Pseudovibrio sp. M1P-2-3: one gene and its partner. Each later gene encodes a partner of the first gene's protein in a complex. Links are inferred from orthologs where the notes say so. Each region holds a gene or a part of one and is shown in the gene's direction. Other genes may lie near its edges.

Region 1 (11,464 bases):
AGGTGGTGTTACCACTATTGGTTTGGAAGTTCGCGCCATAAAGCTCTTGGATGGCGGCAATATCGTACATCATCAGGCTTTGGGCAAAATCGTTTTCCCCGACTCTGTAACCACTTTGATATCCTGTTGTCGCCTGACCCACATACCCACGATAAGTCATGACAGAAAATTCCATGGAATCGCGATCATACTCTAGGGTACTTCCAGTTGGAGAATATCCTTGATACGGATTCCAGTCGTCGGGTGAATGCGCATGTGACAAGCCTAACGTATGTCCAGTTTCATGCATAATTGTTGCCCAAGTATATGTACCTTTATTGGGCTCGGCGTCGTAGGTACTGGCTTTGTACATTTGATAGGAGGGGGCGTCGCTGGGGAAATACCCATAAGCAGTGTTCAGATCTGGGTTATTCGTTCTGGATAAAACCAGAGTAGCGTCATCCCAACGATCCTGCTTCGTAAAAGTAAGCTCACTTACAGCTTCGTACATGTCAAAAACGCTTCGCATGGCGTCTTGCCAGGCGCTATTCATTGGAGTAGCGGTTGCGACTGACATTTCGTCTTGATTAGGGAAATCGTAGCGAGATGTTGGAAACTTATAGCTGATTTCAGTACTATCCCATTTAGTACCAATCAGGAGTGCATCAATATTTCTGTCACCTGTTTTAGATACAAGACGGAAGGTGTCAGCGAAATTCGTTGGCATTAAAAACTCGAATGTGTTGGTTCACTTGATAGCGAAATTATTATTATTCTGCGTAGCCCTTTCGAATTCTGATTTTTAAAAGAGAACTTTCAGGTCAATACAGTGTATGGAGAAGCGGGTTTGCAGGAGGGCGATGTATACTTAAATAACTGTTGGGTGCCACAATCTCAGGTTATAATCACCAGATTGATGGGGTGCTTTATAAAACTGCGACTATATTGTCCTAAAGGAACGGGCTCAAATGAGACTAGAGCTGCATCGAGGTGCTATAGCCCTATCAGATGCAGAAAGTGCTTGCTGTGGCAAAATGTGCTTTGAAATCCTGGCCATCGGGTTGATGGGCCTAAAAGGCAGGTGGCTTTGAGGGGCGGGTACCAACATAGTAGGCACTGGCCAGCATAAAAAGGGCTACAACCACTGCAGAAACAAGGGAAGGGCTAACGAAGTAATAAAAGCTGCAGTAGCCTAGCAGCATTCCGAGAAAGGCCATTGTTTTGGCTTTTAGTGAAATGACACCATGTGCCCGCCACTGGATTACACTTGGGCCGAAAACAGGGTGCTCCAAAAGCCATAGTTCAAAACGTTTGCTGGATTTAGCAAAGCAGCCTGCAGCCAGAATAAAAAAGATTGTTGAGGGCAGGAGGGGTAATACGATGCCGACCAGTCCTATTCCAATGAACAGGAAGCCTGAGGAAAAGTAGAAGGCTCGAATCATCTAATGCTCTCTCCGAAGCGGGCGTACTCTGGCTGGTGAAATTAAACAAGAGTATTAAACTCAGGAATTAATTTAGGGCAAGACAAGGGCTCTTTCAAGAGCGTGTTATCTGTTGTTAGACTATCTACAGACCATTTTAAGAGTATCTGTCAATGAACCACGAAAATCAACAAAAACAGTTTGAAGCAAAAGCGAAGAAAACGATCAGGCCGAGCCTCATGATGCGGGTGCGAAATTACTTCTTAACGGGTTTGGTCATAACTGGGCCTATTGGCATAACCATTTATTTGAGTTGGTCTTTGATTCAGTGGGTAGATAAATGGGTGAAACCGCTTATTCCGCACCGGTATAACCCTGACACTTATGTTCCAATTGAAGTTCCAGGCGTCGGACTCATTGCTGCATTCATTGGTCTCACTATTATCGGTTTTTTGACTGCGAATATAGCAGGGCGCGGCTTTATCCGTATGGGAGAGGGAATTCTCGTACGAATGCCTCTTGTTAGAAATGTATACGCTGCATTGAAACAAATCTTTGAGACAGTTCTACAAGAGCGTGGAGAGAGTTTTACAAAAGCGGCTTTGATTGAATATCCAAGAAAAGGATTGTGGGCGATCGTTTTCATTTCAGCGGACACCAAAGGAGAGGTTGCCGCAAAACTTGAAGGTGGCGAGAAAACCGTGGCAGTATTTTTGCCCACAACTCCAAATCCAACCTCTGGCTTTTTACTTTTTGTTCCAAAAGATGAAGTGAGGGAGTTGTCCATGAGTGTGGAGGATGCGGCAAAGCTGGTTATTTCGGCGGGACTGGTCAGCCCTGACTATCCAGAATTAATTGAAGCGGATAGAAAATCGGGCATATACAAAGGGTTTGGCAAAAGAAAAGCAGCCAATACTCAAGAAGAGCCAAGAAATCCTGAAGTTGAGGGTTGCTGTTCGGCTGCTGCTGTTGAAAAAGACTGACCAGATTTTCGAGGGCAACTGTTTCTATCCAGCCTGCAGCAGTTTCATAGCTTCATTTTTTGAAAATAGGTAGAGGAGGGAGCGAAGGGCTTCTCCTCGCGGTGATTTTAACATGGGATCGTTAGCTACTATCAGTTTTGCATCATCTCGCGCTGTTTCCATTAACTGCGCGTGAATTTGAATATCTCCAACTTTGAAACCAGGCAAACCGGATTGTCGGGTGCCGAGCAACTCTCCCTCTCCACGTAGGCGCAGGTCTTCTTCTGCAATAAGAAACCCGTCGTTTGTCTGACGAAGAATATTGAGCCTTGCAGCGGCTGTCTTACTAAGAGGGGGTTTAAAGAGAAGCAGGCAGGTAGAGGCAGCGCTGCCTCTGCCTACGCGTCCCCTTAACTGGTGTAGTTGTGCAAGGCCAAAGCGCTCAGCGTGTTCTATCACAATTATGGTTGCGTCAGGAATATCAACCCCCACCTCAATGACTGTCGTGGCGACTAACAAGCGGGCTCTGCCTTTTTTAAAGGCGTCCATCGCAGCGTGCTTTTCCTCGGCGCTTTGTCGCCCATGAACGAGGGCAACCACATCGCCAAACGCACTTTGAAGGTCCGTAAATCTTTCTTGCGCTGCCGCCAGATCTACTTTCTCAGAATCTTCCACCAAGGGGCATACCCAATAGACTTTCTGTCCAGCTGCGATTGCCGATTTTAATCTTTCAACGGTTTCCCCAAGTCTGTCCAGTGAGACGCTGACTGTTTTAATGGGTTGGCGGCCAACTGGTTTATCAGTTAAGCGGGAGACATCCATATCTCCAAAATATGATAGAACCAAAGTGCGGGGGATGGGGGTTGCAGTCATAACAAGGACATCAACGTCCGGTCCCTTGGCAGATAATGCAAGACGCTGATGAACCCCGAAACGATGCTGCTCATCGACAACCGCAAGACCTATATTTTTAAATTTCACTGTACTTTGGAAAAGGGCGTGGGTGCCCACAATGAGGTCAATCTCGCCTTGCTCAAGAGCTTGATTGATCTCCCGCTTCGTCTTGGCTGTATCTTTGCCGCTTAAAGCTGCGATGCGTATTCCTGCAGCTTTGCACAGCGGTTCCATGGAGGCGAAATGCTGCCTTGCTAAAATGTCTGTTGGGGCCATTAAGGCAGCTTGTGCACCATCTTCGATGACTTGCGCCATCGCCATCAAGCCAACAATTGTTTTCCCCGCCCCCACATCTCCTTGAAGAAGGCGTAGCATTCGCGCAGGCTCCCCCAAGTCCTTTGAAATCTCCAAGAAAGCCTGTTCTTGCCCTTTCGTTAAAGAGAAGGGAAGGGCTGTCAGAATTTTCTGACGCAGCAGCCCCGTCCCTTTTCTCGAAGCCCCACCCTTGTGCCGAAGTGAGTTACGAACCAGAGCCAGAGCAAGCTGGCTGGCGAGAAACTCATCATAGGCCAGACGTTGCCGCTCTGGACTGTCTTCTAGAAGCTGTTCAGGAGTTTCCGGCTTATGCAAAGACAGGAGCGCCTCTCTAAAGCTTGGAAAACCGCGACGTTTCACAAACTCTGAGTCCTGCCATTCTTCGAGGTCAGGAATAAGAGCCAGAGCAGTGACCATTGCTTTTTGGAGCATCTTGGAAGAAAGACCAGCGGTCATTGGGTAGACAGGTTCAATAAGGGGAAGTGAATGGCTGTCTGCTTCACTAACAACGTGGTCAGGGTGCACCATTTGAGTACGATTATTGAAACGCTCTACCTTTCCAGAGACCAGTCTTACCTCTCCAACGGGAAGAATTTTCTCCAGATAATCCCGTCGGGCATGAAAGAAGGTAATTTCGATTTCACTGCTGTCGTCATGGGCAAGAACTTTATAGGGAGCCCGGCTATTACGCGGCGGGGCGCGGTGTGCATCTATATGCAAGCGAAGGGTCACAATTGTATCTTCTGGGCTTTCCGCGATGCTAGGTCTCAAGCTGCGATCGATGACATTGTTTGGAATATGGAACAGGAGATCAGCAATGCGAGCTTCTCGCTCAGAGTTGGCAACAAACAGATTTCCAATGGTTTTGGCAGTCTTGGGACCAATCCCGTTGAGTTGAGTAACAGGAGCAAAGAGCGGATCAAGCCGAGCTGGGCGCATAAATCTTTTCGGACCATAACGTGAACAGATACTTGATCTGTGGCATGTCTTGTTGTTTTGTGCAACGAAAGATTGGAAATGACTGACAGGTGTCTTTATACGGGCTGTGCTCCCCAGTCCTTTTTGAGCAAAATTACTGTCAAAAGTAAAGGAATTTGAAGTTATGGCCTCAATTGAACAGAGACAGGAACCATCAGCGCTGTATGAGCTGGATAATCGCCGCAAGCGTATTATTTTCCGTTGTTCCCATCGCGGTATGAAGGAAATGGATATTCTATTGGGCGGTTATGTTGAAGATCATATCTCACGGTTAAGCGAGGAACGGCTGAGTGAACTCGAAACATTGCTGCAAATCAATGACCAGGATTTATTCGCTTGGTTTGTAGGCTCCAAGCCAGTTCCAGCCGAACGTGATACCCAGCTTTTCAAAGATATTCTGAATTACCAGAACAATAAGTTTTCAGCTTAAGTAGATAGAATATCCCGAGTAAAGGATGCGTCAAGTGCAAAATAGCCCCCTCTATAATGGCGGTAATATGGTCTTCTCATCTGTGCCAGATGGCGCTGAGGCTTATGCTCTTGCAAAAGCAATAGAAGGCCATAAAGAGACGGGATTGGCTTTAACATTTATTGCACGTGATGCAACGCGGATGGCTGCCATTGCGGAGGGGGTGAGCTTCTTTGCTCCTCATGTTGAAGTTGTTCAGCTTCCTTCGTGGGACTGTCTGCCATATGATCGGGTGTCGCCCCATGCAGGTGTGGTCGCAAGGCGGTTGATGACTTTGGGTCGTCTCGCCAGAGGCATGAAATCTAAAAAGCCGGTTGTGCTTCTTACAACGGTCAACGCTGCCCTTCAAAAACTGCCTGTTCGTAAGTGGATTTCGGAGCATATTCGTGTTCTGGCTCCCGGTAACAGAGTACCACTTAAAAGTGTTATTGGTTGGCTGGAGCTAAATGGATTTTTACGCACGCCTACAGTGCGGGAAACCGGCGAATATGCGGTGCGAGGGGGGATAGTGGATCTGTTTGCGCCAGGGCGCGAAGAGCCGGTCCGGTTGGATTTCTTTGGTGATACGCTGGAATCTATCCGCACATTCGACACTGCGACCCAGATGACAGTTGCTCAAAAAAAGCGCTTGGCTTTGGTACCAATGAGTGAAGTCGTACTCGATAAGGAGAGTATATCTCGCTTCCGCAGCCGCTATGTTTCACAATTCGGGGCAGCGTCTAGGGAGGACGTACTTTACCAGTCAATATCTGAGGGACGGCGCTACGCTGGAATGGAACACTGGCTACCTCTTTTCCATGAGAAGGTGGAAACATTTTTTGATTATATTGGAGATACCCCCGTCTTGCTGGATTCGGCAGACGATGATGTGACCAAACAGCGGTTGGAACAAGTAAATGAACATTATGAAGCCCGTGAAGAGGGCTTAAATAACAAAGCACTTGCATCCGGTGTTCCCTATCTGCCGATAAAACCGGCAAGCTTATATTTAACGCAGGAAGAGTGGACTGTTACGCTGGCCGAAAGGGCAACAGCGCGCCTAAATCCTTTTTCCATTCCCCCAGGAACTGGACAAATTGTAGAGGATTTCGGAGGAAAACAGGGGCGCAACTTTGCCGCTGAACGATCAGCTGGGGATGTAAATATTTTCGAGGCGTTTACCAATCATGCCGCGCAGTTGCGCTCAGAAGGTAAGACTGTGGTCATTGCTTGCTGGAGTGAGGGGACCAGAGAGCGTTTGGCCCAAATTCTATCTGACCATGGTCTGGATCGAACTGGGTATGCCGGGAATGTCTCTGAACTGGTTCAGCTTCCAAAGGGAATGAGCGCACTGGTCATTCTTGGGCTTGAACAAGGGTTTGAAGTCGGGGATTACGCCTTTGTTGGAGAGCAGGACATTCTTGGCGATCGAATGGTTCGCCAAAAACGGCGCAAGTCGAAAAGTGCGAACGTACTCACAGAGGCCTCCAGCCTTCATGAAGGTGATCTTGTTGTTCATGCAGACCATGGTATTGGCCGGTTTCTTGGTTTGAAAACCATCGAAGCCATGGGTGCACCCCATGATTGCTTGGAATTACAATATGCAAAGGGCGATAAACTCTACCTTCCAGTTGAGAATATTGATCTCCTAACCCGTTACGGGTCGGAGGACCAAGAAGCGCAACTTGACAAGCTGGGTGGTGGCGCCTGGCAGGCCCGCAAAGCGAGAATGAAAAAACGCATTCTTGAAATTGCGGATGGTCTCATCAAAACAGCTGCAGAAAGGGAGCTGCGCTCCGCGCCTTCAATTGATGTGCCAGCTGGAACATACGATGAGTTTGCAGCCCGTTTTGTCTATGATGAAACGGATGACCAATTGAATGCTATAGAGGCCATATTCGAGGACTTGAGTTCTGGTCGCCCTATGGATCGCCTCGTTTGTGGGGATGTGGGGTTTGGCAAAACAGAAGTGGCCTTGCGGGCGGCATTTCTAGCTGCAATGTCAGGCAGGCAGGTAGCTGTTGTTGTTCCAACGACGCTACTCTCCCGCCAGCATTTTAAAACTTTTTCAGAGCGTTTCAAGGGGCTCCCGATAAACGTCAGGCAGGCTTCCCGTTTGGTTCCCTCGAAGGAGTTAAACCAAACCAAGAAGGGACTAACGGACGGCTCTGTGGATGTGGTTATTGGAACGCATGCACTCTTGGGCAAGTCTATTGAGTTTCGTGATCTTGGGCTTTTGATAATTGATGAAGAGCAGCACTTTGGGGTGAAGCATAAGGAGCGCCTTAAGGAGCTGAAAAGTGATGTTCATGTGCTAACACTCTCTGCAACGCCCATACCCCGAACACTCCAGTTGGCCCTAACAGGTGTTCGCGAGCTTTCCTTAATTGCAACGCCTCCGGTTGATCGATTGGCTGTCCGGACGTTTGTGTCTCCTTTTGATGCAATGGTGATTCGTGAGTCTCTTCTTAGGGAGCATTACCGTGGTGGGCAGAGTTTTTATGTTTGTCCGCGCCTTTCAGACCTTGCCGGGATGCGGGAATTTCTTGAGACCTCTGTTCCTGAGGTGAAGGTTGCCACGGCCCATGGGCAAATGGGGGCAGGCGAGCTTGAAGACATTATGAATGCCTTTTATGAGGGGCAATATGATGTGCTTTTGTCAACCACGATTGTTGAATCAGGGCTTGATATACCAAATGCAAATACGCTGATTGTACATCGCGCTGATATGTTTGGCCTTGCTCAGCTCTATCAAATTAGAGGAAGGGTTGGGCGCTCAAAGACACGGGCATATGCGCTGTTTACTGTTCCTGCAAATAAGGTTTTGACATCAGCGGCAGAGCGAAGGTTGAAGGTGCTTCAGTCCTTGGAGAATTTGGGAGCGGGATTTCAGCTCGCCAGTCACGATCTGGATATTCGCGGCGCAGGGAATTTGCTTGGGGAAGAGCAGTCCGGGCATGTGAAAGAGGTTGGGTTTGAACTTTATCAGCAAATGCTGGAGGAGGCCGTTGCTCAACTGAAATCTGGAGGAGAAGTTTTTGAAAAAGAAAAGTGGTCACCTCAAATTTCGGTAGGTACTGCTGTTCTTATACCTGAGGCCTACATACCGGATCTTCAACTTCGGCTGGACCTTTACCGTCGCCTTTCAGATTTAACGGAACCAAACGACATTGACCGGTTTGCGGCAGAGTTGATTGACCGCTTCGGGAAGCTTCCTTCTGAGGTCAATCACTTGCTGAAGATCGTCTACATTAAAGGGCTGTGCCGCCGTGCCAATGTTGAAAAAATAGATGCGGGTTCCAAAGGGGTTGTCATTGGATTTAAAGATAATGAATTTCCAAACCCAGCTGGACTTGTAGCTTATATTGCAGAACAGGGATTTCTTGCGAAAATTCGTCCAGATCAGAAGATATCTCTAACAAGGGACTGGCCTGAAGCCAATGACAGGCTTAAAGGTTGCGCTGCAATTCTTCTAAAACTTGTCGCACTGGTTGATGCGGGGTCATAATTTGGTGGGCTGCCTGCGGCGCACTGCAGATTATGAGTATATAATTTGGTAGGAAGCGTGTGAAAGAAATGATTCATTAACGCTGTATCTTCATACTCCCAATGTTTGATGGGCATGTAAGTTTGAGTAGGTTCGTCCAGTGGTTGCTACAACGCGTCAAAAAAAACAATCACAGATTAAGGGATTGTTTGTTCCGGTCCTCGCGATTGGCCTTTTAGGGTACTTTGGGTACCATGCGCTGAATGGTGAATTGGGAATAGTTGGCAAAGCTCTTATTGAGCGACAGGTTCGGGAACTGGAGACGCAGCTGTCAGAGCTTAGCGAGGATAGGATCGTTCTCGAACGAAGGGTTATGCTTCTCATGCCCCACAACCTTCATCCTGATATGGTGGATGAGCGTGCCCGTGCTGCACTGAATTTGGTGCACAGTGACGAGGTCGCAATTTTTCGTCGATAAGCTCCAGATAAGTGAGTTAACCAGTTTTTAGTTTACTATCAGTAGTTAACTTAATATTAGTTAATGACAAAATATCTTTTAAATACAATAGTTTATTCTTTTTGTCTCCCTAATTTGAGAGCTTGGAAAAGTGCTGTTTAGACGTTAGTGTTAGCTTTGAAAATTCAATTATACGTCACGAGAGACGAGGGTCATGGCTGGAACTCAAACCAAGTCTACGGGAGCGCGAAAGAGCGCATCTAAAGCCCGCGGTGCAATGAAAAATTCGCCTGCAATTTCCGAATTCAATAAAGAGGAAGAACTGCAAGCCTATCGAGAAATGCTTCGCATCCGCCGTTTTGAAGAAAAGGCTGGGCAGCTTTACGGAATGGGGTTGATTGGCGGTTTTTGCCACCTCTATATCGGGCAGGAAGCCGTTGTTGTTGGCATTGAAATGGCCAAGAAGCAGGGTGATCAAATGGTAACAAGTTACCGTGATCACGGTCACATGCTTGCTTGTGGTATGTGCCCCGATGGCGTTATGGCTGAATTGACTGGACGTGAGGGCGGCCTTTCTAAAGGTAAGGGCGGTTCCATGCATATGTTCTCCAAAGAGCAGGAGTTCTACGGAGGTCATGGGATCGTTGGCGCTCAGGTAGCTATTGGTACAGGTCTGGCATTCACTAATAAATATAAAGAAAACGGCCAGGTATCTCTGACTTTCTTTGGTGATGGCGCTGCCAACCAGGGGCAGGTCTATGAAAGCTTCAATATGGCAAAACTCTGGAACCTGCCCGTTATTTATATCATTGAAAATAACAAGTATGGCATGGGAACCAGTGTAGAACGGGCCTCTTCAACAACTGATCTGTCTCAGCGCGGTGTATCGTTTGGTATTCCCGGTGTTCAAGTTGACGGCATGGATGTTCGTGCTGTTAAAGCCGCAACTGACTACGCAATGGATTGGTGCCGAGAAGGAAATGGTCCTTACATTCTCGAAATGGTAACCTATCGTTATCGCGGGCATTCCATGTCCGACCCCGCGAAATACCGCTCAAAAGATGAAGTGCAGAAAATGCGGTCTGAGCATGATCCGCTAGAGCAAGTTCGAGCTCGCCTTCTTGAGAAAAAGTGGGCTGATGAGGAGGAGTTGAAGGCAATTGATAAGGAAGTGCGCGCTGTTGTTGCTGCTGCTGCCGAATTTGCCCAAGCCTCACCTGAGCCTCAGCCATCCGAACTTTACACTGACATTCTACTTTGAGGGCGGAGTACAAAAACAATGCCGATAGAAATTTTGATGCCCGCTCTTTCACCAACAATGGAAGAGGGAAACCTCTCTAAGTGGGTTAAAAAAGAAGGTGATAGTGTCTCTGCTGGAGATGTTATTGCAGAAATTGAAACCGATAAGGCCACAATGGAAGTTGAAGCTGTTGATGAGGGTGTTATCGGAAAAGTTCTAGTTGCCGAAGGAACTGAAGGCGTAAAGGTCAACAGTCCAATTGCTGTTTTGTTGGAAGAAGGTGAAGACGCCTCCGCGCTGGATGGTAAACGTGAGGAACCTAACACTCCTGCAGCTCAGCCGGAGCAGGTTTCTGAACCAGCGCAGCCAGTTCCTGCAGTTGCAGCCCCTGTGGAGGTGATCGTTCCGAGTGATCCGGAGGTCCCTGCGGGGACAGAGATGGTGTCCACGACTGTTCGTGAAGCACTTCGCGATGCCATGGCTGAAGAAATGCGCCGTGATGAAAATGTGTTCCTTATGGGTGAAGAAGTCGCTCAGTACCAAGGTGCATATAAAATTTCTCAGGGCCTTTTGGATGAGTTCGGTGAAAAGCGGGTCATTGATACGCCAATCACAGAGCATGGGTTTACTGGCCTTGCTGTTGGCGCAGCCATGTCAGGTCTCCGCCCTATTGTGGAATATATGACTTTCAATTTTGCCATGCAGGCAATTGACCATATCATTAACTCCGCAGCCAAAACTCTCTACATGTCCGGCGGTCAAATGGGCGCACCAATGGTGTTTCGTGGTGCCAATGGTGCAGCTGCTCGTGTCGGTGCGCAGCACTCTCAAGATTATGCCGCATGGTATGCAAGCATTCCGGGCTTGAAAGTTGTTCAGCCTTATTCTGCGGCAGATGCTAAAGGCCTTCTCAAGGCGGCAATCCGGGATCCCAATCCTGTTATCTTCCTTGAAAACGAGTTGCTTTACGGCCACAGCTTTGATGTGCCTAAGCTGGATGACTACGTACTGCCTATTGGTAAGGCGAAGGTCGTTCGCGAAGGAACGGATGTGACCATTGTATCATGGAGCATCGGAATGACATATGCGCTCAAAGCTGTTGAAGAACTGGCGCAGATGGGCATCTCTGCTGAATTGATTGATCTTCGTACAATTCGCCCACTGGATATGGAAACTATCCTGACCTCTGTTAGAAAAACAGGGCGCCTTGTGACCGTTGAGGAAGCTTTCCCGATCTGTTCAGTGTCCTCCGAAATTGCCTATCAGGTTCAGGAGCAGGCATT
Region 2 (10,928 bases), 890 kb from region 1 along the record:
TGGAAAGAATGGGTCGCTCTGAATAGGGAATGGTATCACGAGCGATAGAGACAATCCTCTTTTGCTTATTGATAAAAAGGATATCTAAAGACGTGGGCGTATTTTTCATCCAGAAAATTCGTTCCCTGGAATTGGGGAATACGAAAAGCATACCCTGATCAGCGGGAATATGCTCCCTAAACATCAGCCCCTGTGTGCGGGCCTCAGGTGTCGCGGCAACTTCCACAAGAAAGGCAATGGTGCCTTGTGCCGTCTCAATTTCAAGTTTCTCAAGTTCAGGGGTCTTCTCAGCGCGTGTGGGAACACAAACAAAAGCCAGACACAAAACCAACAGGGACTTCACGATTATCTTCATAGCCATTTTTTTGGCACACAGCAGAAGCCCGCTCTTAATGGGATGCAGGAATATGGCTCCCGCTCCCAATCGGTTTGACTTCCGCAGCCATTTTTCCTTTTGGCCCCTTCCCAAAGCGAACAAGTACTTTTTGCTTGGGGCGAAGCTCTGTTATTCCATAGCGGCGTAAGGTTTCCATATGGATAAAGATATCCTCATCTTCCCCGTCCAAAACGAGAAAACCGAATCCCTTAACGCGGTTGAACCATTTAACCTCGGCCTCAACAAAATCTCCCTCAGGGATAACTTGAACATGCGTTCGCGAGGGAGGAAGCTGAGAGGGGTGTGTAGCGGTAGTTTCGTCCATAGAGAGTATGCGCATGGCCTGCAAGCCGCGAGGCCGGTTTAAAACTTCGCAAACAACACGTGCACCTTCATAGGCTGTCTGAAATCCATCCCGCCTTAAACAGGTCACATGAAGCAGAACATCCGACATTCCGTTTTCTGGCTCGATAAAACCGAATCCCTTTCCAATATCAAACCATTTAATAGTGCCAGCAACCTCAAGAACATCTACGGATACTTCATCCGTCGGCACATCGATAGAATCCAGCCCAGGTGTTGTTTTGACCATAGGATAAGCCTCACATACTCTCGCCGCATCAAGTCTCGACCAAAGGCGATTTACGCCGCACACCTCTGGTTGATTCCAGTTAAAAAAGGATAGCATCGGCTAGGTTGGGCTACAGGGTAAAATTAGAAAAAACTTAAGTCATCCCCGACTCATTTTTACGATTACCCTCTATTAAATATCTATATCCAGTATGTATCATGTAAATCATACAACTAAATACGGTAATCGAACCAATATCTTTTAACTGGGTGCAATCAGTGGGCTTCAATTTATTGGCTTCCCAGTACATCTGCATGCAACATATACGGATATTATCTTTTGGCAGGTGACGATGCACCTCTTCACGTGACACCAACAGGTCGCAACTCCCCCCCCAACAGGGGGCCATTTAAATAGGCATGAGGAAAATTAATATGCGCTTTTTACATACGATGGTCCGTGTAAAGGATCTGGAGGATTCTTTGGATTTTTACTGCAACAAACTCGGACTGTATGAAGTGCGCCGCGTTGAACACGAAGCGGGACGGTTTACGCTGGTCTTCCTTGCAGCACCCGGTGACGACATGCCAGCCAACGAAATGCCTGCCCCCGCTCTTGAGCTCACATATAACTGGGACAGCGAGGACTATCATGGAGGCCGCAACTTCGGGCATCTGGCCTATGAGGTAGACGATATCTACAAAGTCTGCAGTGATTTGCAGTCAAAAGGCGTGATCATCAACCGTCCGCCTCGTTGTGGGCGTATGGCTTTTATCAAATCACCAGACGGAATTTCCATCGAACTGCTTCAAAAAGGCAATGCTTTGCCCAAACAGGAGCCATGGACTTCCATGGAAAATCAAGGGACCTGGTAAGCGTTGGCGTATTAACCTGCCTCCCAACGGGCAAGCACATATAAAGACAAGAAAAAGCACTGCCCTTTACAAAAGGGCAGTGCTCTCAATCCGATACATCAAACCGGAATTCACACTAAAAAGATACTCTCTAGAACGGAATTTCGTCGTCCATGCCGCCGCCGAAGCCGCCGCCACTTGGAGCACCGCCACCGCCTTGGTTACCGCCGCCAAAGTTGCCACCGCCGCCTTGACTACCGCCGCCAAAGCCGCCGGAAGACTGACCACCGCCGAAGTCGCCACCAGACTGGCCACCGCCAAAGCCGCCGCCACCGCCAGCAGTGCCGCCTTCACTACGGCCATCCAGCATGGTCAAAGTGGAGTTGAAGCCCTGTAAGACGATCTCTGTTGAGTACTTGTCCTGACCGGACTGGTCTTGCCACTTACGTGTTTGAAGCTGCCCTTCCAGATAGACCTTGGAGCCTTTGCGCAGGTATTGCTCGGCAACCTTTGCAATCCCTTCGTTGAACACAACAACACGGTGCCATTCCGTCCGCTCACGGCGTTCACCTGAGTTACGGTCTCTCCAGCTCTCTGAAGTTGCAATACGCAGATTCACGATCGGACGGCCGTCCTGTGTTCTGCGAACTTCGGGGTCGGCGCCCAAATTACCGACTAATATTACCTTATTGACGCTACCCGCCATCGTGAACTCCTAGGAAGTGAGAAGGCCGCCTCTCGACGTCTTCTTTAAAAAACTAAAGGCAACCTAAACATTGTGGAGCATACAGGCAAATCACCGTCCGCTTTGAGCAAATCTTGTCCACATAAGAGAGTGGGTCGCACGAGTTCCACCCTACAATGTTCTTTTTTTGTTCTCAATACATCTTTTCCGATACCCTGAGAACTTCCGGACTTGCAAATCCATTTATTTACGCTTGCAATGCGGAACATGTTCCATATATGTTCCAGATGGTTTTAGACTCACATAGCATTCACAGCCTGCCCCTTTCCCGTAAAGTGGCTTACGCCTGTGTTGAATGACTGCCTCAATCAAGGAAATTCCGGATGACCAAGGCATCTGATGCCCCCAATCTCCAAAGCTCTGCGCCCCGTGAAACTTTGAAGACGATCTCGGTACGCGGCGCACGCGAACATAATTTGAAGAATGTCGATGTGGACTTGCCAAGAGACCAGCTCATCGTCATCACTGGACTGTCCGGATCAGGCAAATCCTCACTGGCTTTTGATACGATTTATGCCGAGGGGCAGCGCCGCTACGTGGAAAGCCTGAGCGCTTACGCCCGCCAATTCCTTGAAATGATGCAGAAGCCAGATGTAGACCAGATCGACGGCCTGTCTCCGGCCATTTCTATTGAACAGAAAACCACATCAAAAAACCCGCGCTCTACTGTTGGTACGGTGACCGAGATCTACGACTATATGCGCCTGTTGTTTGCCCGTGTGGGAATTCCCTACTCGCCTGCAACAGGTCTTCCCATCGAAAGCCAGACTGTCAGCCAGATGGTTGACCGCCTGCTGGATCTGGAAGAAGGCACCCGGCTCTACCTGCTTGCCCCTATTGTGCGCGGGCGCAAGGGAGAATACCGTAAAGAGCTGGCCGAGCTTATGAAAAAGGGGTTCCAGCGCGTCAAGATTGATGGAACCTTCTATGAAATCGCAGATGCGCCTGTCCTCGACAAAAAATTCAAGCACGATATTGATGTGGTTGTTGACCGTATCGTTATTCGTTCGGACATTGCGGGCCGCCTTGCAGATTCTCTCGAAACCGCCCTGCAACTGGCTGAGGGAATTGCCGTTGCAGAATATGCCGATTTAAAAGAGGGCGCAGATACTCCTGAAAAAATAACATTTTCGGAAAAGTTTGCCTGCCCGGTCTCCGGTTTCACTATTGCGGAAGTGGAACCGCGCCTGTTCTCGTTCAACAACCCTTTCGGTGCCTGCCCCACATGTGATGGCCTTGGCACCAAACTGGCTTTTGAACCGGACCTTGTAGTTCCGGACCAAACCCTCACCCTGCGCGGCGGTGCCGTTGTACCGTGGGCAAAAACCGGTTCAACCTCGCCCTATTACAATCAAACTCTGGAAGCGCTGGCCAACCACTATGACGTGTCCATGACTATGCCATGGCGCGATCTTCCCGAAAAATTCAAGAAAGCCCTTCTGTTTGGAACGGGCCGCACAAAAGTCCAGTTTGAATACAATGACGGAAACCGCTCTTATAAAACCGAGAAAACTTTTGAAGGGGTTATCGGCAATATCGAGCGACGCTGGCGCGAGACCGATTCGCAGTGGGTGCGCGATGAACTTTCAAGGTTCCAGTCAGACCACGCCTGTGAAGCCTGTTCAGGATACAGGCTGAAACCGGAGGCTCTTGCCGTTAAAATCGACGGCCAGCACATTGGCGAGATAACCACCCTTTCCATTCGGCAGGCTTTGGAGTGGTTCAGCACCATCGAGACAGACCTTTCTGAAAAGCAGAAGGAAATTGCCTACCGCATCCTCAAGGAAATTCGCGAGCGCCTGAAGTTCCTCAACGATGTGGGGCTTGAATACCTGTCCATGTCCCGCTCCTCCGGAACCCTTTCCGGTGGTGAAAGCCAGCGTATCCGCCTTGCCTCACAAATCGGTTCGGGCCTGACAGGCGTTCTTTACGTACTGGACGAGCCCTCCATCGGCCTTCACCAACGGGACAATGAGCGTCTGCTTGAAACCCTCAAACACCTGCGCGACCTTGGAAACACCGTGATTGTGGTGGAGCATGACGAAGATGCCATTCTGGCAGCTGACTATGTACTTGACGTGGGACCGGGGGCCGGTGTTCACGGGGGACAGATTGTCTCTCGCGGCAGCCCCGAACAGATCATTGCAGACCCGGCGTCCCTAACGGGCCAGTATATTTCTGGCAAAATGGAAATTCCAATTCCCGCCAAACGGCGCAAAGTTGATAAAAAGCGGTCTCTCAAAGTCATTGGTGCGCGGGCCAATAACCTGAAGTCTGTCACTACCGAACTGCCTCTAGGAACGTTCACTTGCGTCACAGGAGTATCGGGCGGCGGAAAATCCACGTTCCTCATTGATACTGTTTACAAGTCCGCCGCTCGTCATCTAAACGGTGCACGAGACAATCCAGCCCCTCATGACAAAATTGAAGGACTGGAGCATCTGGACAAGGTGATTGATATCGACCAATCCCCTATTGGCCGAACCCCCCGTTCTAACCCCGCAACATATACAGGTGCTTTCACACCCATTCGCGAATGGTTTGCCGGCATGCCGGAGGCCAAAACCCGTGGCTACGCACCGGGGCGGTTTTCATTCAACGTGAAAGGCGGCCGTTGCGAGGCCTGTCAGGGTGATGGTGTTATCAAGATCGAGATGCACTTTCTGCCCGATGTTTATGTGACCTGTGATGTATGTCAGGGAAAGCGCTATAACCGGGAAACTCTGGAGGTCCAGTTCAAGGGCAAGTCCATAGCCGATGTGCTGGATATGACCGTGGAAGAGGCCGCCGAATTCTTTTCTGCCGTTCCCAATATCCGCGATAAAATGGAGACGCTGGCACGGGTGGGCCTTGGCTACATCAAGGTTGGACAGCAAGCTACAACCCTGTCAGGCGGTGAGGCGCAGCGAGTTAAGCTGGCAAAAGAGCTATCAAAACGTTCAACGGGCCGAACACTCTATATTCTTGATGAACCCACAACCGGCCTCCACTACCACGATGTGGCCAAGCTTCTGGAAGTTCTCCATGAGCTGGTGGATCAGGGCAACACGGTTCTGGTGATTGAGCACAATCTGGAAGTGATCAAAACCGCTGATTGGCTGGTGGATATGGGACCGGAAGGGGGAGATGGTGGCGGAACCGTTGTCGCCAAAGGCCGCCCGGAAGACGTGATCAAGGTACCGGAAAGCTATACGGGCCAGTTCTTGAAAGGCATTTTGGAACACAAACACGCACATAGACTGACAGCAGCTGAATAACAAAACGAAAGCCCTGATTTCTGATCGGGGCTTTTCTCACATACCCGCAAAGCATAGGTATCGCTCTTCGCAGGACGAGCACGTAAGCCATTAGGTAAAGGCGTGAGGTACTTCCATTAAGCGTATCTCCAAAAAGTGGGCACTGGTTTTCGGAAAAAGATCCGCATAAAACACAATTTGAAGCAATGAGGCGTTTCCACGAAAAGTCTCATTGCTTTAAGCTCAAATTCCTCATCCTCCCTGCCCTTGCCTCAATCTTCACCTGACCGCACGGCTGTCTTCTATCCCTGCTAACTTCATAGGGCGGAAGCCTGACCGGCGCCTATGCCCCAACATTAAGCATTCCCAAATAAAAGAGATGCACAGTAACAGGTGGACACTAACAGGAACGGCCCCCTCACATATCTCTTCTGTGCTTGAGGCTGGTTCCGGCCTACCTCCTGAAAAACACAAAGGTATGCTCCAATAATAATACGCTCTAAATCCTCAGTAAGACCCTAGGAATAGACCTGTGAAAGAACTCACCCTTCAAGGTGCCCTCGTCACCCTATTCACCTATTTTCTTTGGGTTGTATTCTACCTTACCAACAAAGTGATTTTTGCGAACTCCGCATTGGGACCGTGGATTTTCTCCGCCGCAACCATGGCATTGGGCGGCATTTCCATGATTGTCTTTTCCTATCGCAGGGGCATGTCCCTTGAAGGAATTGGCTCCATTCACACTTGGCTATATGGTTTTTTACGCGTGTGCACACTGTCCCTTTTTCAAGCTGCCCTTTCACACATGAATGCGACCGACGTAAATTTTTCAAGTCTTCTAATCGTTCTTTTGCTACCTTTGCTAAACTACATGAGGTATGCCACGTTGCCCCGTGGACGTTCCGCCTTAGGATATCTCATCGTTCTTATAGGTATGGTCGTAGTCCTTTATGCAACCACTTCAGGTAAATGGAATTTTGGACTTTTCCTGATTTTCCTGTCCGTTGTATTCAACCTTGCCGCTACCCTCACAATTGAGCTACATCCGGCCAATCAAACTTCAACTTTGAGAGAAGGAATGCTGCTCACGGGCGTAATTATGTCAGTGTCTGCTGTCTTCCTGACACTTATCATTTTCCTCATCGTGATCATCGATCAAACCCTATGGAATGTCTATATCCACCTGCCTCACCATTCCCGCGTCATGGCCTCACTTGAGAACTGGAGGTTCTGGCTTTACAGTGCACTGCTTGGAATTTTCATTATCGGGCCAACTCTGTTCTTTTCGCTCAAATCTGTTCAGATGGTAGGGACCAGCAATTTCACGCTCTTTTATGTATCCTATGCACTCATCTCGTTCCCCGTTGAAATACTAATTGAATGGATGGGTTTTACATTTCGTAAACCAATTTCATGGGTTCCCCTCGTGGGCGGCCTGATTGTTGGACTAGGAACTGTTATAATTGCCATTTCCGATAGAAACAAAAGTGCACCTGCCCCCCGCTAGTGCTCTGTGCTCTTATACTCTGACAAATGGGAATGAAGTCTTCACCAGAATTCCTTTCAGAGTACCCGTAAATGGCAGTTTCCAGTATTCTGCTGAACAAGGAGAGGTTGTTTACCGCCGCAAGTTCAAACTAACCTCTTGATACCTGAAGAAATACCAAGAAAACTAACAGTGATTTGCATTGGCCGCGATCACTCACCCTGAGCTGTTAGGCCTATGGATGACAGGAGCAGAAGTTGCTAGAAAAAACACTCGCAAACAACAGTTTGTTTCGCCAATCGGCCTATGTCGCGGGCCAGTGGATCGATGTTGATCCGGAAAACGCCATTAAAGTCACCGACCCTGCCTCACAAAAGCAAATCGGTCTTGTTCCCAAAATTACTGCGGAACAAACTCAAGGGGCTTTGGAAGCCGCACAAGAAGCCCAAAAACCATGGGCTGCGAAACTGGCACGCGAGCGCGCGGATATTTTAATGCGCTGGCACGATCTTATTATGGAAAATCAAGAGGATCTGGCAATCATCCTCACCAGTGAGCAAGGTAAGCCGCTGGCTGAATCCCGTGGGGAAATCGCCTATGGAGCCTCGTTCATCCGCTGGTTTGCCGAGGAGTGCCGCAGATCGGATGGAGCGATTGTTCCAACCCACAACACCAGTCAGCGCATTGTTATTCTCAAGCAGCCCATAGGGGTTGTTGCCGCCATAACCCCCTGGAACTTTCCAAATGCGATGATCACCCGCAAGGTGGCCCCTGCGCTGGCAGCTGGCTGTGCCATTGTTTTAAAACCTGCCGCACAAACCCCCTTCTCCGCCATCGCTCTAGCAGTGCTTGCAGAAGAGGCCGGAATTCCAAAGGGACTGTTTTCCATTGTCACCGGTTCAGCCAGCCAAATCGGCGGCGTGATGACATCAAGCTCAATTGTGCGCAAGCTTACCTTCACAGGCTCAACTCAAATCGGAGCTCTTCTTTATGGTCAGTGTGCGCCAACCATCAAGAAACTGGGACTAGAGCTTGGAGGAAATGCCCCCTTTATCGTGTTTGATGATGCGGATCTGGAAGCAGCAGTAGAAGGGGCTTTAATTGCCAAATACCGCAATAATGGGCAGACATGTGTCTGCGCAAACCGGATTTATGTGCAAAGCGGCGTTTACGAACAGTTTGCCAGCATGCTCTCCGAAAAATTAAAACTCCTGAAAACCGGTGGTGGCTTTGAAGAGGGGGTAACCTTTGGTCCGTTGATTGATGATGCTGCCGTGGGTAAAGTGGAAGAGCATATCGCAGATGCACTGTCCAAGGGCGCAGAAGTTACAATGGGTGGAAATCGCCACGCACTCGGTGGCACCTATTTCGAACCAACCATTTTGACCGGCGTTACAAAGTCCATGAAGGTCGCTCGTGAAGAAACCTTTGGTCCAATTGCCCCGCTCTTCAAGTTCGAAGACGAGGAGGATGTGGTTGAGCAATCCAACGACACCGAGTTCGGTCTGGCTTCCTACTTCTATTCCCGAGATCTTGCCCGTGTGTGGCGTGTTTCAGAGGCACTTGAGTACGGCATCGTCGGCGTCAATACCGGTATAATTTCGGCGGCTGAAGCTCCTTTTGGCGGTGTCAAGCAATCCGGTCTTGGCCGCGAAGGCTCATCGTTTGGCTTAGAGGATTTTCAGGAATTGAAGTACGTTTGCATGGGCGGGCTCTAGAGTGCACTTCCTGATGAGGGAACCCGTTCTTTGAAAAAAGTAAAGGGGCTGATAAGCCCCTTTCAAGTTGGGGGTGTTAAAACACTGGTAGCTATTACAGGCATCATTGAGCTGCAACCACTTGTAAATCCTCGATAATCCGCAGAATATCTCCGCGGCAAGACCCACAGCCAGTTCCTGCATTTGTAGCGGCTGCAACTTGGTCCAAGCTGGAGGCTCCTTGTTCAATTGCCAGAGCTATCTGGTTCACTCCAACATTCATGCAAGAACAAATCAACGCACCGGGCTCCACACTTCCATTTGAAGGCAACCCCGCCAAAACTCCGTGGCGGGACATTGAGTTGTGGAAACGAAAGCCAAGAAGCCCCCTCGCCCAACCGCGCGAAACCCCGACAGGACGGTCCGCCATAAATGCGGCACCTAACAGGGTTTCTTCCTGAAATCCTGCATGCGTTGCAAGGCCAGATCCGTCATTGACCATCGACACCAGCTCGGGCCTCGCCCCGCTTTGATTTGGGGCGCTGTCTTTAAACAGGTCTTGAAGGCGCTCAGTGATATTGGCTGGCCGATGCGTATGGGCAAACTCGGCACTCCACCCGCCTTCACATCTGGAAACCACCCAGTAATCCAGATCAATTAGCTCTGGTTTCTTTCTGCTCACCACAAAACCATAGAGCGCACCCACATAAGGTCTGAGCTTCACTCCCACGTTTTTAAATGCAGGCTGGCCGGAGGTTCCATCCGTTTTAGGCGGCACCAAACGGTCCACACGCGCATTGGACGCAAACTGATCACTCCAATGCATGGGAACAAAAACTTCTCCCTTGCTCTGACGAGAGGTGATAAGCGCACGCACAAGAATTTTTCCCAGCCCGTTACTCACTTCCACAAGGTTTGCATGCCGTATCCCGAGAGCCAGTGCATCTTCAGGATGAATTTCTGCGAAAGGCTCCCCAAGATGGGCGGACAGTCGGGCCGATTTTCCGGTACGTGTCATGGTATGCCACTGATCGCGGATACGCCCCGTATTTAACGTGAATGCATAATTATGAGTTGCCTCCCCTAGAGTCTGTGGCTCAATTTGAACAAAACGTGCCCTGCCGTTTTTATGGAAAAATCCGCCATCAGAAAAAAAACGCTCTTTATTTCTCGCAGGCTCGCGCGTGCGGGGCCACTGAAATGGCGTCAATGCCTCATAGGCACCCTCACTCACATCGTCGTAGGCGCTGATATCAAAATCCCGTTCACCATTATTCTGGTAGCCGGAAAGCGCAGCATGTTCGCGGAAAATCTGGACTGGATTATCAAAGGAAAATGCATCTTCAAACCCCATGCGCTGTCCAACTTGGGCCAGTTGCCACCAATCTGCCCTTGCCTCTTCTGGCTCGCTGAGAAATGCACGTTGGCGGGATATTCTCCGCTCCGAATTGGTGACCGTCCCGCTTTTTTCTCCCCACCCCAGTGAGGGCAGTGCCACATGGGCATGGCGGAGCGTGTCAGTATCCCCCAGAATATCAGAGGTCACGACAAACTCGCAGTTTTTCAAAGCAGTCTCAACCAGATCCCCATTGGGCATACTGTCCACGGGGCTGGTGGCCATGATCCAGATTGCCTTGATTTCACCAGAGGCAACCGCATCAAACATCTCTACCGCTTTCAGGCCGGTTTCGAAGGCCAGCCGGTCGGTTTCCCAAAAATCACTGACCGTTTGTCGGTGGCTCTCGTCCTCAATAGACATGTGCGCTGCAAGCATATTGGCCAGTGCCCCCACCTCCCGTCCGCCCATGGCATTGGGTTGTCCAGTGAGTGAAAACGGCCCCATTCCAACGCGGCCAATGCGCCCGGTGGCAAGATGGCAATTTAAAATCGCGCCCACTTTAGCAGTGCCGCTTGAGGACTGGTTCACCCCCTGCGAATAAAGCGTGACAACTTTCTCTGTACG

Evidence for each region.
Region 2: the proteins of mfd (region 1) and uvrA are in contact, whole or in part, in a crystal structure (PDB 4DFC), measured with the Escherichia coli proteins. The link is inferred for Pseudovibrio sp. M1P-2-3 from one-to-one orthologs.

The regions. Positions count from the first base shown.
Region 1 is NZ_JARRCW010000001.1:2,664,484-2,675,947, reverse strand. The notes cover bases 4,682-8,705. They hold mfd (transcription-repair coupling factor), read left to right. Parts: upstream 4,682-5,004; coding sequence 5,005-8,505; downstream 8,506-8,705. Other genes in these bases: P6574_RS11560 (FtsB family cell division protein), read left to right, coding at 8,690-8,705; P6574_RS11570 (FAD assembly factor SdhE), read left to right, coding at 4,682-4,979. In the rest of the region: P6574_RS11590 (M10 family metallopeptidase), read right to left, coding at 1-706; P6574_RS11585 (YbaN family protein), read right to left, coding at 1,050-1,421; P6574_RS11580 (DUF502 domain-containing protein), read left to right, coding at 1,640-2,383; ATP-dependent DNA helicase RecG, read right to left, coding at 2,408-4,510; more of P6574_RS11570, read left to right, coding at 4,674-4,681; more of P6574_RS11560, read left to right, coding at 8,706-8,962; pdhA (pyruvate dehydrogenase (acetyl-transferring) E1 component subunit alpha), read left to right, coding at 9,219-10,202; P6574_RS11550 (pyruvate dehydrogenase complex E1 component subunit beta), read left to right, coding at 10,221-11,464. UniProt on the Escherichia coli protein: Couples transcription and DNA repair by recognizing RNA polymerase (RNAP) stalled at DNA lesions. Mediates ATP-dependent release of RNAP and its truncated transcript from the DNA, and recruitment of nucleotide excision repair machinery to the damaged site.
Region 2 is NZ_JARRCW010000001.1:1,772,626-1,783,553, reverse strand. What follows is about bases 2,516-6,003. They hold uvrA (excinuclease ABC subunit UvrA), read left to right. Parts: upstream 2,516-2,869; coding sequence 2,870-5,803; downstream 5,804-6,003. Outside these bases: P6574_RS08120 (DUF192 domain-containing protein), read right to left, coding at 1-361; P6574_RS08115 (cold-shock protein), read right to left, coding at 390-968; P6574_RS08110 (lactoylglutathione lyase), read left to right, coding at 1,382-1,822; P6574_RS08105 (single-stranded DNA-binding protein), read right to left, coding at 1,953-2,507; P6574_RS08095 (hypothetical protein), read left to right, coding at 6,315-7,289; P6574_RS08090 (NAD-dependent succinate-semialdehyde dehydrogenase), read left to right, coding at 7,526-8,986; P6574_RS08085 (nitrate reductase), read right to left, coding at 9,090-10,928. UniProt on the Escherichia coli protein: The UvrABC repair system catalyzes the recognition and processing of DNA lesions. UvrA is an ATPase and a DNA-binding protein. A damage recognition complex composed of 2 UvrA and 2 UvrB subunits scans DNA for abnormalities.